One region of the Streptomyces colwelliae genome, then DNA from elsewhere that is predicted to be linked to it. Evidence: riboswitches for the same ligand, from Rfam matches in the RefSeq annotation. Region 1 holds a riboswitch; each other region holds the start of a gene.
What was found. A riboswitch is a leader RNA that binds a small molecule or an ion and turns the genes downstream of it on or off. The one in region 1 is predicted to bind cobalamin.

Region 1 (4,272 bases):
ATCCGTTCCCCGCGGCGGTCGACGACGCCCTGGCCGTGTACCGGGCCCTGCTCGACGACGGAACTCCCAGTTCCGGCATCGCCTTTGTCGGTGAGTCCGCGGGCGGTGGTCTCGTCGCCGCGACGCTGGTCGCCGCCAAGGACGCGGGCCTGCCCCAGCCGTCATCGGCCGCTGTCTTCTCCCCATGGGCCGACCTGAGCGTGTCCGGCGACAGCACGGTGAGCAAGGCGGCACTCGACGCCTCACTGACCCCGGAAGGCCTGCGCGCACGCGCCCGCGACTACCTCCGCGACACCGACCCCACCACCCCGCACGCCAGCCCCGTCTTCGCCGATCTGACCGGCCTGGCACCCCTGTTCATCCAGGTCGGCTCCTACGAGATCCTCCTGGACGACGCCGTACGACTCGCCGCGCGCGCCGCCGGGCACGACGTCCACGTCGAACTGCAGGTCTGGCCCCAAGTCCCGCACGTCTTCCAGGCGTTCGCCTCGCTCCTCGACGAGGGCGCCGCCGCGCTCGACGCCGCCGGGGCGTTCATCCGGGCACGGTGGGCCGACGGCGCGGACGCCGAGAAGTCCGGCGAGGCTGTGCCGGCCGCGTCGACGTCGTAGCCGGGGAGGGCCGACAGCACGGCCGGCGGTGAGTAAAGACTCCGGCGTGCGGGGGCCGAACGGCCGGGTGCCGTGTGTCAGTTGAACGACAATGTGCTCCATGGCGGCTAGGACGAACCACTTCGGCATCGCTCTGCGGGGGTGGCGCGAGCGCGTGTCACCGCGGGACAGCGGGCTGGAGGTGGGCGGGGACCGGCGCATCCCCGGGCTGCGCCGGGAGGAACTGGCCCGGCTGGCAGGCCTGTCGGTCGACTACGTGGTCCGGCTGGAACAGGGCCGCGCCCGGAACCCCTCGGCCCAGGTGGTCATCGCACTGGCCAGGGCGCTACGCCTCGAACCGTCCGAGCGCGACCACCTGTTCCGCTGCGCCCACCTCGCACCGCCCCCGGCCGGGAACGTGTCCCGGCACGTTCCCGCGAGGGTGCACCGGCTGGTGGGTCAGCTGGCGGGCAATCCCACCGCGGTGTTCGCCGCCGACTGGACCCTCGTCAGCTGGAACGGGATGTGGTCCGAGACGATCGGCGATCCCCGTACGTACGGCTGGATCGAGCACAACCTCGTGGCCGGCATGTTCCGGACGAGCGCCGCACGAGGGCGAGAACCGATCGGGGCCTGGCCGGTCCGCTCCTGGGCGGGCGACGAGGTCGAGGAGGAGGACCTCGTCGCCGACCTGCGGGTGACGGCCGCCGCCCATCCCCATGACGCGCGGCTCGCCGCCTTCGTCGACCACATGCTGCGCGACAGCCCGCGCTTCGCCCGCCTCTGGTCCAACGGCACCGCTCGTACCCACGTCGGCGACCGCAAGACCGTCGAACACCCCCGGGTGGGAGCCGTCGACCTCGACCTCGACGTCGTGATGGCCGCCGGCACCGACCTCAGGATCGTCACGTACACGGCGGCGGTGGGGACGACCGACGCGGAGAAGCTGGACGCCCTGCGTGCCACCTGCCGGGAGCCGGCCGGCGCCATGTCGAGGGCAGACGCCCCGGGTTCTCAGGTGTTCTCAGGCATCTGACGGGAGAGGTTGGTTCAGGCGCCGTCGGCATGCTCCGCGCCGTTTGTTACGCTCCCCGAGCCTCCCGCGGGGGAAGTCCGGTGAGAATCCGGCGCTGACCCGCAACGGTGTGCGTGGCGACCTCTGGCCGTCGCGCGAGTCCGATTACCCGTGGGTGGTGCGACCCGTTGACTGCTCGCCGTGGACTGCGAGAGGGGACCGAGCGGCCGGCACGGTCGTCCGGGCTGTCTCCTCCATCGAGGCTCACCAGGCGGCCCCAGGTGAAGGACCGCCGACCGTGCTCCTCCGTCCGAGAACCGGCTCAGGCCGTGTCCAGAGCCCAGGGCGTGATCCTCGCCGGATACCCCAACACCTTCTGCTGCTCGGGCTGTTGCTCCTGCTCGGCGTCTCCCTCGTGTGCGGCGTCGGTCTCGGCGCGGCCGGGATCGGCACGGCGGACATGTTCCGGTTCCTGTGGGCCGGCGTCACCGGCGGGACCGTGCGGGCCGGTGACGCCGCCGCCTACACCATCGTGTGGGAGATCCGGCTGCCGCGGGTCGTCCTCGCGGCCGTCGTCGGGGCCGGACTGTCCGCCGTCGGCGTGGCCGTACAGGCCATGGTCCGCAACGCGCTCGCCGATCCGTTCGTGCTCGGCATCTCCTCGGGCGCGGCGGTGGGCGCCAACGCCGTCATCCTGCTGGGCGCGTTCGCCGGACTGGGGGTGTGGGCGCTGTCGGTGTCCGCGTTCGCCTCGGCGCTCGCGGCCATGGTCCTGGTCTACGCCGTGGCCCGCTCGCCGCACGGCCTCACCCCGCTGCGGCTGATCCTGACGGGCACCGCGCTGGCGTACGGCTTCGAAGCCGTCACCACCGTCATGGTGTTCGGCGCGGCCCGGGGCGAGGCGGCCCGCTCGGCGATGATGTGGCTGCTGGGGAGCCTGGGCGGGGCGACCTGGGCGCAGGTGCCGTTGGCCGCCGTCACCGTGGCGGCTGGCTGGGCGTGGCTGCGGTGGCGCGCGGAGTCGCTCAACGCCCTCGCGATGGGGGACGAGACCTCCGCCGCGCTCGGCGTCCAACCGGGCCGACTACGGCGGGAGTTGTTCCTCGTGACCGCCGCCGTGACGGGAACGGTCGTCGCGGTCAGCGGAGCCATCGGCTTCGTCGGACTGATGGTCCCGCACCTCGTGCGGATGCTCGTCGGCGCCGATCACCGCAAGGTCCTCGCGGTCGCGCCGCTCGCCGGAGCGGTGCTCCTGGTGTGGGCGGACGTACTGTCCCGGCTGCTGCTGGCGCCCGCCGAACTGCCGGTCGGTGTGATCACCGCGGTCGTGGGAGTGCCCGCGTTCCTGCTGCTGATGCGGCGCGGCGGCTATGCGTTCGGGGGGCGTTGATGAGGCTCGACATCGAGGGGCTCTCGGTCGACGCGGGCGCGGTGCGGCTGGTGCACGACATCCGGCTCTCGGCGGGCAGCGGGGCCTTTGTCGGGCTCGTCGGCCCCAACGGCAGTGGAAAGTCGACCCTGTTGAGGTGCGTGTACCGGGCGCTGCGACCGGCCGACGGCGTGATCCGGCTCGACGGCGACGACGTACACGCCATGGAACCGCGCGCCGCCGCCCGCAAGTTGGCCGCACTGCCGCAGGAGTCGTCGGCCGAGTTCGACTTCACCGTCGCCGAAGTGGTCGCTATGGGACGGCTGCCGCACCGGGACCGGACCGCCGCCTCGGACCGGGAGATCTGCGCCGGAGCCATGGCACGCACCCGCGTCACCCACCTCGCCGACCGCGGGTTCCTCGCCCTGTCCGGCGGCGAGAGGCAACGCGTCCTGATCGCCCGCGCACTCGCCCAGCGCCCCCGCGTCCTGGTCCTCGACGAACCCACCAACCACCTCGACATCGCCCACCAGTTGGACGTGCTGTCCATGGTCCGCGGCAGCGGCCTGACCGTCCTGGCGGCCCTGCACGACCTCAATCTCGCCGCCGCCCACTGCGACCAGCTGTACGTGATCGCGAACGGCCGGATCGTCGCCTCCGGCCCGCCGCACGACGTCCTCCGACCCGCCCTGCTCGCCGAGGTGTTCGGGGTCCGCGCGCATCCGGTACGGCATCCGGAGACCGGCGCCGTCCAGCTCCTGTTCGACCTGCTCCCGCCCACCACGCCCATCGCTTGAAGGACAACACCCCCCATGCGCAAGCTGCTTGCCGCCGCGCTCTGCCTCGCCGCGACCGCCACCGCCGGTTGCGGCGCCACGGTCGAGCCCTCGCCGCAGAACGCCAGATCCTCCGCCGTCACCCTCACCAACTGCGGCCGGAAGGTGACGTACAAGACGGTCCCCGAGCGGGTCGTCACCAACGACGTCGGCATCACCGAGCTGATGTTCGCCCTCGGCCTGGAGAACCGCATGGCCGGGTTCGCCATGCCCGACGACAAGGGAGACCTCACCGACGTCCCCTGGAAGGACGGCTACAAGAAGGTGAAGTGGCTGTCCAAGGACCAACTCACCAAGGAGAACGTCCTCGACGCCCGCGCCGACCTCGTCTTCGCCGGCTGGAACTACGGCTTCCGCGACGACAGCGGCTTCACCCCCGGCGCCCTGAAGAAGCTCGGCATCCCCTCGTACATCCTCACCGAGTCCTGCCGCAACGGCCGCACCGACACCTCGCGCGGCATC
Region 2 (4,272 bases), on a different contig from region 1:
GCGAGCATGGTGACCGGTCCGGTGAGCATGCCCTTGACCGGACGCCCGGTGAGCGACTGGGCGTACGTCGTCCAGCGCACCGTCATCGGTTCCGGGCGGGAGATGTCGCCGGCCAGGATCGGCGGGCGGACGTAACGGGTGCCGTAGGACTGGACCCAGCCGTGCCGCGTGGCGAGGTAGCCCGTCAGCTGCTCGGCGAAGTACTGGACCATGTCGTTGCGTTCGGGTTCGCCGTGCACGAGGACGTCCAGGCCGGTCTTCTCCTGGAACGAGATCACCTCCTGGATCTCGGCCTTGATCCGCTCCTCGTAACCGGCCGTGTCGATCCGCCGCGCCCTCAAGTCGGCCCGCGCGGTGCGCAGTTCGGCGGTCTGCGGGAAGGAGCCGATGGTGGTGGTCGGCAGCGGCGGCAGCTCGAGGTGCGTGCGCTGGGCCGTCGTACGCTCCGTGTACGGCTGGGAGCGGCGGGCGTCGGCGTCCGTGACCGAGGCGGCCCGAGCCCGTACGGCGGGGTCGCTGGTGAGCGCCGAACCGGCGCGGGATGCCAAGTCGGCGCGGTTGGCGGCGAGTTCGGCGGCGATCGTGTCGGTGCCCTGGGCCAGGCCCTTGGCGAGGGTGACGATCTCGCCCGTCTTCTGCCGCGCGAACGCGAGCCAGCGCAGGATCTGCGGCTCGATGTCCCGCTCGGCGGCGGCGTCGAGCGGCACATGGAGGAGCGAGCAGGAGGCGGCCACGTCGACCCGGTCGGCAAGACCGAGCAACGTGCCCAGTGTGACGAGGGACTTGGTGAGGTCGTTGACCCACACGTTACGGCCGTTGACCACGCCTGCTACCAGCCGCTTGCCGGACAGTCCGCCCACCGCGGCCAGGGCGTCCAGGTTCGCGGCGGCGGACTCGGTGAAGTCGAGGGCGAGGCCCTCCACGGGTGCCTTCGCGAGGACCGGGAGCGCGTCGCCCAGCCGGTCGAAGTAGGACGCGATCAGGAGCTTCGGCCGGTCGGGGAGGGCTCCGAGATCGCGGTAGGCGCGCGTGGTGGCGCTCAGTTCGGCCGGGGTGCGGTCCTGGACCAGGGCGGGCTCGTCCAGCTGCACCCACTCCGCGCCCGCCGCGCGCAGGTCGGCGAGGACCTCGGCGTACACGGGCAGCAACCGGTCCAGGAGGGTCAGCGGTTCGAAGTCCGCGGACACCCCCGGCGCGGGCTTGGCGAGCAGGAGGTAGGTGACCGGGCCGACCAGGACGGGGCGGGCGGTCAGACCCAGGGCGAGGGCCTCCTTCAACTCCGCGACCTGCTTGGTGGAGTCGGCGGTGAAGACGGTGTCCGGGCCCAACTCGGGCACGAGGTAGTGGTAGTTGGTGTCGAACCACTTCGTCATCTCCAGCGGCGCCACGTCCTGGGTGCCGCGTGCCATCGCGAAGTAGCCGTCCAGCGCGTCGAGTTCGACGGCGGCGCGGTGGCGTTGGGGGATCGCGCCGACCATGACGCTGGTGTCCAGGACATGGTCGTAGTACGAGAAGTCGCCGGTCGGTACCTCGTGGATGCCGGCCTCGGCGAGCTGCCGCCAGTTCGTGCTGCGCAGTTCGGTGGCGGTGGTCCGGAGGGCGTCGGCGTCGACGCGGCCCTTCCAGTACCCCTCGATGGCCTTCTTCAGTTCACGGCCCCTGCCCTGACGGGGGTAGCCGTACACGGTGGACCGTGCTGCCGCGGCTGCGGACTTTGTCGTCACGGAACTCTCCTTCGCGAGATGTCTCCCTGAAGTCCCGGCGACGGGACGGGAGCGCGAAGGAACGCCAGATCGGACGGTTGTCGTGTCCGCCGATGTGTACGCCGACCCGCCCACGAGGTCACCGGGATTCCGCGCACGAAATTCGTTCGCGCGTGGGCAGTTGGCAGGTCTTCGGACTTGCGGGCACGGCCTCCGTTTGACCGGAGGACACCTACTGGCCGTCGCTTCCCAGGTCCTGTTGTGGGCCCAGTGCGTGTGACGGCGGTCGTTCCTGCTTACCGCTGCGGGGCAGTCCCGGAGTTTCACCGGGTTCCCTCTTGCGACGCGTCCGTCTGGGTGACGGGGCGAACCAGCTGCGTGGCCAGCGTAAAGGGTGGGGGGTGGTTGCGTCGATTTTTGTCTGCGGCCCGGTGGGGGCTGGTCGCGCCCACGCGGCGGAGCCGCAAATCGATACAGCCCCGCGCCCCTTAGGGCAACTCGGTTGAACGGGACTCGAAAGCTCGCAGGATTTCCTCAGCCGCAAGTGTCGCCGTCAACTCGCCCTCTCGTACCTGGCGTTCTAGGTCCGGAGCAAGCGCGCGTACGGACGGGTCGGCGTGCAGGCGGCCCAGCAGTTCCTCGCGGACCATCGTCCACGTCCAGTCCACCTGCTGCTCGCGGCGCTTCGCGGCCAAGCGGCCCGTGGAGTCCAGCAGTGAACGGTGTTGTTCGAGGCGTTCCCAGACCGTGTCCAGGCCCGTTCCCTCGCGCGCGCTGCAACTCAGGACCGGCGGGGTCCAGGCCGCGTCTGCGGGATGCATCAGCCTTAGTGCGCCCGCCAGTTCACGCGCGGCGCTCTTCGCATCGCGCTCATGCGGCCCGTCCGCCTTGTTGACGGCGATGACGTCCGCCAGTTCCAGGACGCCCTTCTTGATGCCCTGTAGCTGGTCGCCGGTGCGGGCGAGAGTCAACAGCAGGAAGGAGTCGACCATGTTGGCGACCGCCGTCTCCGACTGGCCTACGCCTACCGTCTCGACGAGGACGACGTCGTAGCCCGCCGCCTCCATCACCACGATGGACTCGCGGGTCGCCTTCGCGACGCCGCCGAGGGTGCCGGCGGTGGGGGAGGGGCGGACGAAGGCGGCCGGGTCGACGGCGAGGCGTTCCATGCGGGTCTTGTCGCCGAGGATCGAACCGCCCGTGCGGCTCGACGACGGGTCGACGGCGAGGACCGCGACCCGGAAGCCGAGCGAGGTGAGGAGTGTGCCGAAGGCGTCGATGAACGTCGACTTGCCCACGCCCGGTACGCCGCTGATGCCGATCCGCCGGGCCTGGCCGCTGTGCGGCAGCAGTTCGGTCAGCAACTCCTGGGCCATGACCCGGTGTTGGGGCCTGGTCGACTCGACGAGGGTGATGGCGCGGGCCACCAGCGCCCGCTTCCCGTCGAGTACGCCCTTCACATAGGTGTCGAGGTCGATCGCCATGGGGCTCAGAGGTCGTGGCCGAGGTCGGCGGCCAGTCGCCGCACCAGGTCGTAGGCCGCGTCCGGGATCACCGTCCCGGGCGGGAACACGGCCGCCGCGCCCATCTCCAGGAGGGTCGGTACATCCTGGGGTGGGATGACTCCGCCGACCACGATCATGATGTCCTCGCGGCCCTCCTCGGCGAGGGACTCCTTCAACGCCGGTACGAGGGTGAGGTGTCCGGCGGCGAGGGACGACACTCCGACGATGTGCACGTCCGCCTCTACGGCCTGGCGGGCCACCTCGCCGGGGGTCTGGAACAGCGGGCCGACGTCCACGTCGAAGCCGAGGTCGGCGAACGCGGTGGCGATCACCTTCTGGCCGCGGTCGTGGCCGTCCTGGCCCATCTTGGCGACCAGGATGCGGGGGCGGCGGCCCTCGGACTCCTCGAACTCGGCCACGAGGGTACGGGTGCGCTCGACGGACGGGGAGTCGCCGGCTTCGGTGCGGTACACACCGGCGATCGTACGGATCTGGCTCGCGTGCCGCCCGTACACCTTCTCCAGCGCGTCGGAGATCTCGCCGACCGTCGCCTTGGCGCGGGCCGCGTTCACCGCCAGCTCCAGCAGGTTGCCCTCACCGCCCGCAGCCCGGGTCAGCGCGTGCAGGGCGTCCTGGGTGGCCTGTTCGTCGCGCTCCGCGCGCAACCGCCGTAGTTTCTCGATCTGTTGGGTGCGTACGGAGGAGTTGTCGACCTTGAGGACGTCGATCTCCTCGTCGGTCTCCACGCGGTACTTGTTGACGCCGATGACCGGCTGGCGGCCGGAGTCGATGCGGGCCTGGGTGCGGGCCGCGGCTTCCTCGATGCGCAGCTTGGGGATGCCCGCGTCGATAGCCTTGGCCATGCCGCCCGCCGCCTCGACCTCCTCGATGTGCTGCCAGGCGCGGCGCGCGAGGTCGTAGGTCAGCTTCTCGACGTACGCGCTGCCGCCCCACGGGTCGATCGCGCGGGTCGTGCCGGACTCCTGCTGGATCAGGAGCTGGGTGTTGCGGGCGATGCGCGCCGAGAAGTCGGTGGGCAACGCGAGGGCTTCGTCCAGGGCGTT
Region 3 (4,272 bases), on a different contig from region 1:
CGATGTGCTCGCCGAGGATCTGGAAGCCGCCGCAGATGCCGAGGGTGGGACGTTGCTCGGCCGCCCGGCGGACGAGGGCGTCCGCGAGGCCGCGCTCCCGCAGCCACTCCAGGGCCTTCACCGTCCCCCGGGTGCCGGGGACGACGACGAGGTCCGCGTCGGCCAGTTCCTCCGGCCGGTCCACGAACCGCACCACGACGCCCGGTTCGGCGGCCAGCGCGTCCACGTCGGTGAAGTTGGACATGAGGGGGATCGCGCAGACGGCGACCCGCAGCACGTCCTCGCCGACCGGCGGCGCGGTGCTGGACTCGCGCACGGTGCCGCGCAGCGAGATGCGCAGCCCGTCCTCCTCGTCGATCCCGAGCCCGTGCCGGTACGGCAGCACGCCGTACGTCCGCCGCCCGGTGAGGCCGAGCAGCATCTCCAACCCCGGCTCCAGCAACGACACATCGCCCCGGAACTTGTTGACGAGGAACCCGGCGACGAACGCCTGGTCCTCGGGCGACAGCAGCGCGACCGTCCCGAAGAAGGAGGCGAAGACGCCGCCGCGGTCGATGTCGCCGACGACGAGAACGGGCAGCCCGGCATTGCGCGCGATGCCCATGTTCACGATGTCGGTCCGCCGCAGATTGATCTCGGCGGGCGAACCGGCCCCCTCACAGATCACCGCGTCATACGTGCCCCGCAACTCGGCGAGACAGTCCAACACGGTCCCGAGCAGGGCCTCTTGCCGTCCGCCGTGATAGCCACGGGCACTCATCTCGCCCACGGGTTTGCCCATGAGCACGACTTGACTGCTCCGGTCGCTGCCCGGCTTCAGCAGCACGGGATTCATCAGCGCGGTCGGCTCGATCCGGCAGGCCTGCGCCTGCATGGCCTGCGCCCGCCCGATCTCGGCGCCCTCGCGCGTGACGAACGAATTCAGGGACATGTTCTGCGCCTTGAACGGCGCGACCTTCACACCCTGCCGCACGAGCCACCGGCAGATCCCGGCGGTGACGACACTCTTCCCGGCGTCCGAGGTGGTCCCGGCCACCAATAGCCCGCCGCCGCTCATGACTTGCTTCCCTTCACGAGGAGCCGCCCGGCGACACTAACCCCGAGCGCGAGCAGACCGACGCGCCGGGACAGCCGTACGGCACGCGCGATGTCCGGTACGGCGACGGCGCGTCCGTCGCCGTTGAGCACGGGCCGGTGCTCGACCCGGCCGCCGTAGGAGAGCGTCCCGCCGAGGCGTACGCCGAGGGCTCCCGCGAAGGAGGCCTCCACGGGCCCGGCGTTGGGGCTCGGGTGTTTGCGGGCGTCGGTGCGCCAGGCGCGGGCGGCGCGGCGCGGGTCGCCGCCCGCGACGGTCGCGAGGGCGGCGGTGAGGCGGGCGCCCGGCCAGCCGGCGACGTCGTCGAGGCGGGCCGAAGCCCAGCCGTAGCGGCGGTACTTGGCCGACTTGTGGCCGACCATGGCGTCGAGCGTGTTCACGGCCCGGAAGCCGAGCAGGCCAGGGACGCCCGCGATGCCGCCCCAGACCAGGGCGCCGACGACCGCGTCGGACGTGTTCTCGGCGACGGACTCGACGACGGCCCGGGCGATCCCGTCGGCGTCGAGGGACTGCGGGTCCCGTCCGCAGAGGTGCGGCAGGCGCGCCCGTGCGGCATCGATGTCCCCGGCCTCCAGCGCGCGCCCGACGACCCCGGCCTCGCGCGCGAGGGAGGTCCCGCCGACGACGGCCCAGGTGGCGGCGGCGGTGAGCGCGGCAGAGGCCGTACGGGACGGTCGTAGGGCCGAAGTGGCCGCGGCGGCGAGGGTGATGGTGCCACCGACGCACACAGCGGTGTGCAGGGCGCCCCAGCCTCGGTGGTCGCGCCACAGCAGGCGTTCCACGGCACCGGCGGCACGGCCGAACGCGGCGACCGGATGCCCGCGGCGGGGATCGCCGAGCAGGTGGTCGCCGAGGAGGCCGGCGGCGGCGCCGTACGCGAAGACGCGATCGGCACGCATCGGGTCAGCCGATCGCTGGGTCGGACACTGCGTTGGTACGGGACCTCGAACGGCAGCCGAGCATGGCGGTATGTCCTCACTCAGGGTGTCCACGCCCTGGTTCGACGAGACCGGCGGTGAGAGTTCCTGGCTCCCGGGGCTACCTACCCCGGTGACAGTGGCGGGACCGCGCCGGATTCACACCGGCTTCCTCTCCTGCCGCCGTACATGGCTCCGGCAGTCCACCATGCTGTTGGAAGGGGCGTCAACTTGCTGTTGACCTGGGACGGAGGAGTGTGCTGAGACGCACACTGGTCCGGATTCAGGCTAGGCAGCGACGGCACGGTTCGTAGAATTGGAGACAACGGCAGGGGAGCGATACAGAACATCCGCGGGCAGGTCTCATCCGGTCGAGTCCTGGTGCGGCCAATCCGGCAACTTGCTGTCGTGCCCTCGCTGTCCGGGACTAGTGTGCGTCGACCGGGTGGGCGTGCCGTGACATGGGTTGAGGCTCGACATGGGGGAGGCGGTGTGGCCGACGGGGCGTCCGCGTGGCGTTGGCAGAAGAGCAGCTACACCAGTTTGAGCGGGGACTGTGTCGAAGTCGCCTGTCCCGGAGACGAGGTATGGGTGCGCGATTCCAAGAACCGTCGGCAGCCGCATATGGTCGTGACCAGCACGGTGTGGTCCACGTTTGTGACAGCGGTGGCAGCGGGCAGATCCGGGGGCGACGTAACCCGTCCAGCGTGAGCCGCGAGAGGCTGGGGGCAAAAATGGGGGCCGAGAGTGAACGACCGCCGCCGGGCAAGGGAAGTAATGCCGAGCGGAAACGGCTCGCGCTGCTCTCATACTGCGCCGTGTGCGGAGCCGTGGCCACGGCTGTCGGGGCCCTGACCTCACTTCTCTTCGACGGAGTCCAGGAGCGGTTCACCGTCTGGCTCGTCACCTCGGCGGTAGTGGCGGCGGGTGCCGGGGTCGCGTGGGGATTCGCGCCGGTCACCTTCCACTGCCTTGCCGCGGGTCATCGGTCCGCGTCCCGGGCGAGGGCCGACCGCCGTTCTCCGTCCGGTCGTTGAGACTCCCGGTTCTGCTCCTCCGCCGCGGTCGATCACGGAGCTTGCGTATGAGCCATCCGATCGTCCCGGTCAGGAACGCGCTGCCCACCGAGACCAGTGCTACGTGCATGGTGGGCGAAAGCCTGATCTGGTGGAGATCGATGCCCTTCGCGATGCGCATGGATATCACCAGGCTTCCCACGAAGAGCGCGGTACACAGAGTGAGACAGCCACTTTTGGCCAGGAAGCCCTTCAGCTCCTGGTCTCGGGTGCGGAGCACCCGCTCGTGCTCCGCATCCAGGAGGCCGTCCAGCGTCTCGGCCTGGCCTTTGTCCTTCATGCCTACGGCGAACAGGTCGTGGACCGTGGGATGGTTCCACTCCTCCTGAGTGGAGGGGGTCTCGCTGGAGGGCTCCCCTTGCAGGGGGTCTGGTGCCGCTGGGGCCTCGGGTGCGGAAGACGGCGTGGTGGCGTGTGTGTCGCTGGGGGCGGTCCGACCAGGGGTGTCGGCAGTGGTCAAGGCAGCGAGGAAGTGCCGCATGAGCCCTTGCCAATCGAAGAGCGGCATCGCCGACCCTCCCCCTGCTGTGCCCGAGCCGTGGGGCTCCGGGTCAGTCCACGCTGAAGGCTTCCTTGGCATCGTCGATCAGATCGAGTGCCTGGTTCTCGCTGTAGGCGAGATTCCGCAACTGCTCGAAGGAGTCCTGGAAATTGGCCACGAGTTCGAAGTTGTCCCTGGTGGCGATGGAGCTGGCCTGGGAGAACTCGAGGTAGATCAGGTCTTCCTCGTCCTTGAAGCTGAGCAGGATGAACGCGGTCTGCGTGCTCAACAGAGCACCGGCCGAGAACGGCAGCACCTGAAGGGTGACGCGTGGATGCTCAGCCATGTTCTTGAGGTGCTGCAACTGCCGACGCATGACGTCGGGTTCACCGATTCTGCGCCGTAGAGCCGCTTCGTCCACCACGAAGTGCAGCTTGTCGACGCCGGTTTCCTCGTCGAAGACCCGCTCCTGCCGGGCGGTGCGGAACTCGACGATCTTGCGCCGAAGGGCCGCGTCGGGCATTTCGGGAGCTCCCAGAGCGTCCGCGTACTCCTCGGTGTGCAGGAGGCCGGGAATGACGACCGGGTGGTATGTACGCAAGGACGAGGCGGCCGTCTCGAAACCGAGGTACTCGTAGAAGCGTGGCGCTGAGAGGCCCGAGAAGGGCGCCCACCACGACTGTCCCTTGGAGTTGCGGGCGG

Region 2: linked by a shared signal. The riboswitch ahead of metE (5-methyltetrahydropteroyltriglutamate--homocysteine S-methyltransferase) and the one ahead of ACNFOC_RS02160 (FecCD family ABC transporter permease) in region 1 are both predicted to bind cobalamin.
Region 3: linked by a shared signal. The riboswitch ahead of ACNFOC_RS34025 (cobalamin biosynthesis protein) and the one ahead of ACNFOC_RS02160 (FecCD family ABC transporter permease) in region 1 are both predicted to bind cobalamin.

Annotation. Positions count from the first base shown of each region.
Region 1 covers NZ_JBLTJC010000005.1:69,845-74,116, reverse strand. Annotated here, with positions in the region: gene ACNFOC_RS02170 (alpha/beta hydrolase) at 1-611, shown strand, start outside; gene ACNFOC_RS02165 (helix-turn-helix domain-containing protein) at 712-1,626, shown strand; cobalamin riboswitch at 1,653-1,796, shown strand; gene ACNFOC_RS02160 (FecCD family ABC transporter permease) at 1,904-2,995, shown strand; gene ACNFOC_RS02155 (ABC transporter ATP-binding protein) at 2,995-3,771, shown strand; gene ACNFOC_RS02150 (ABC transporter substrate-binding protein) at 3,787-4,272, shown strand, end outside.
Region 2 covers NZ_JBLTJC010000253.1:10,595-14,866, reverse strand. Annotated here, with positions in the region: gene metE (5-methyltetrahydropteroyltriglutamate--homocysteine S-methyltransferase) at 1-1,724, opposite strand, end outside; cobalamin riboswitch at 1,870-2,093, opposite strand; gene meaB (methylmalonyl Co-A mutase-associated GTPase MeaB) at 2,192-3,187, opposite strand; gene scpA (methylmalonyl-CoA mutase) at 3,193-4,272, opposite strand, start outside.
Region 3 covers NZ_JBLTJC010000214.1:6,019-10,290, reverse strand. Annotated here, with positions in the region: gene ACNFOC_RS34030 (cobyric acid synthase) at 1-1,057, opposite strand, end outside; gene ACNFOC_RS34025 (cobalamin biosynthesis protein) at 1,054-1,995, opposite strand; cobalamin riboswitch at 2,094-2,236, opposite strand; gene ACNFOC_RS34020 (DUF397 domain-containing protein) at 2,395-2,724, shown strand; gene ACNFOC_RS34015 (hypothetical protein) at 2,971-3,369, opposite strand; gene ACNFOC_RS34010 (helix-turn-helix domain-containing protein) at 3,641-4,272, opposite strand, start outside.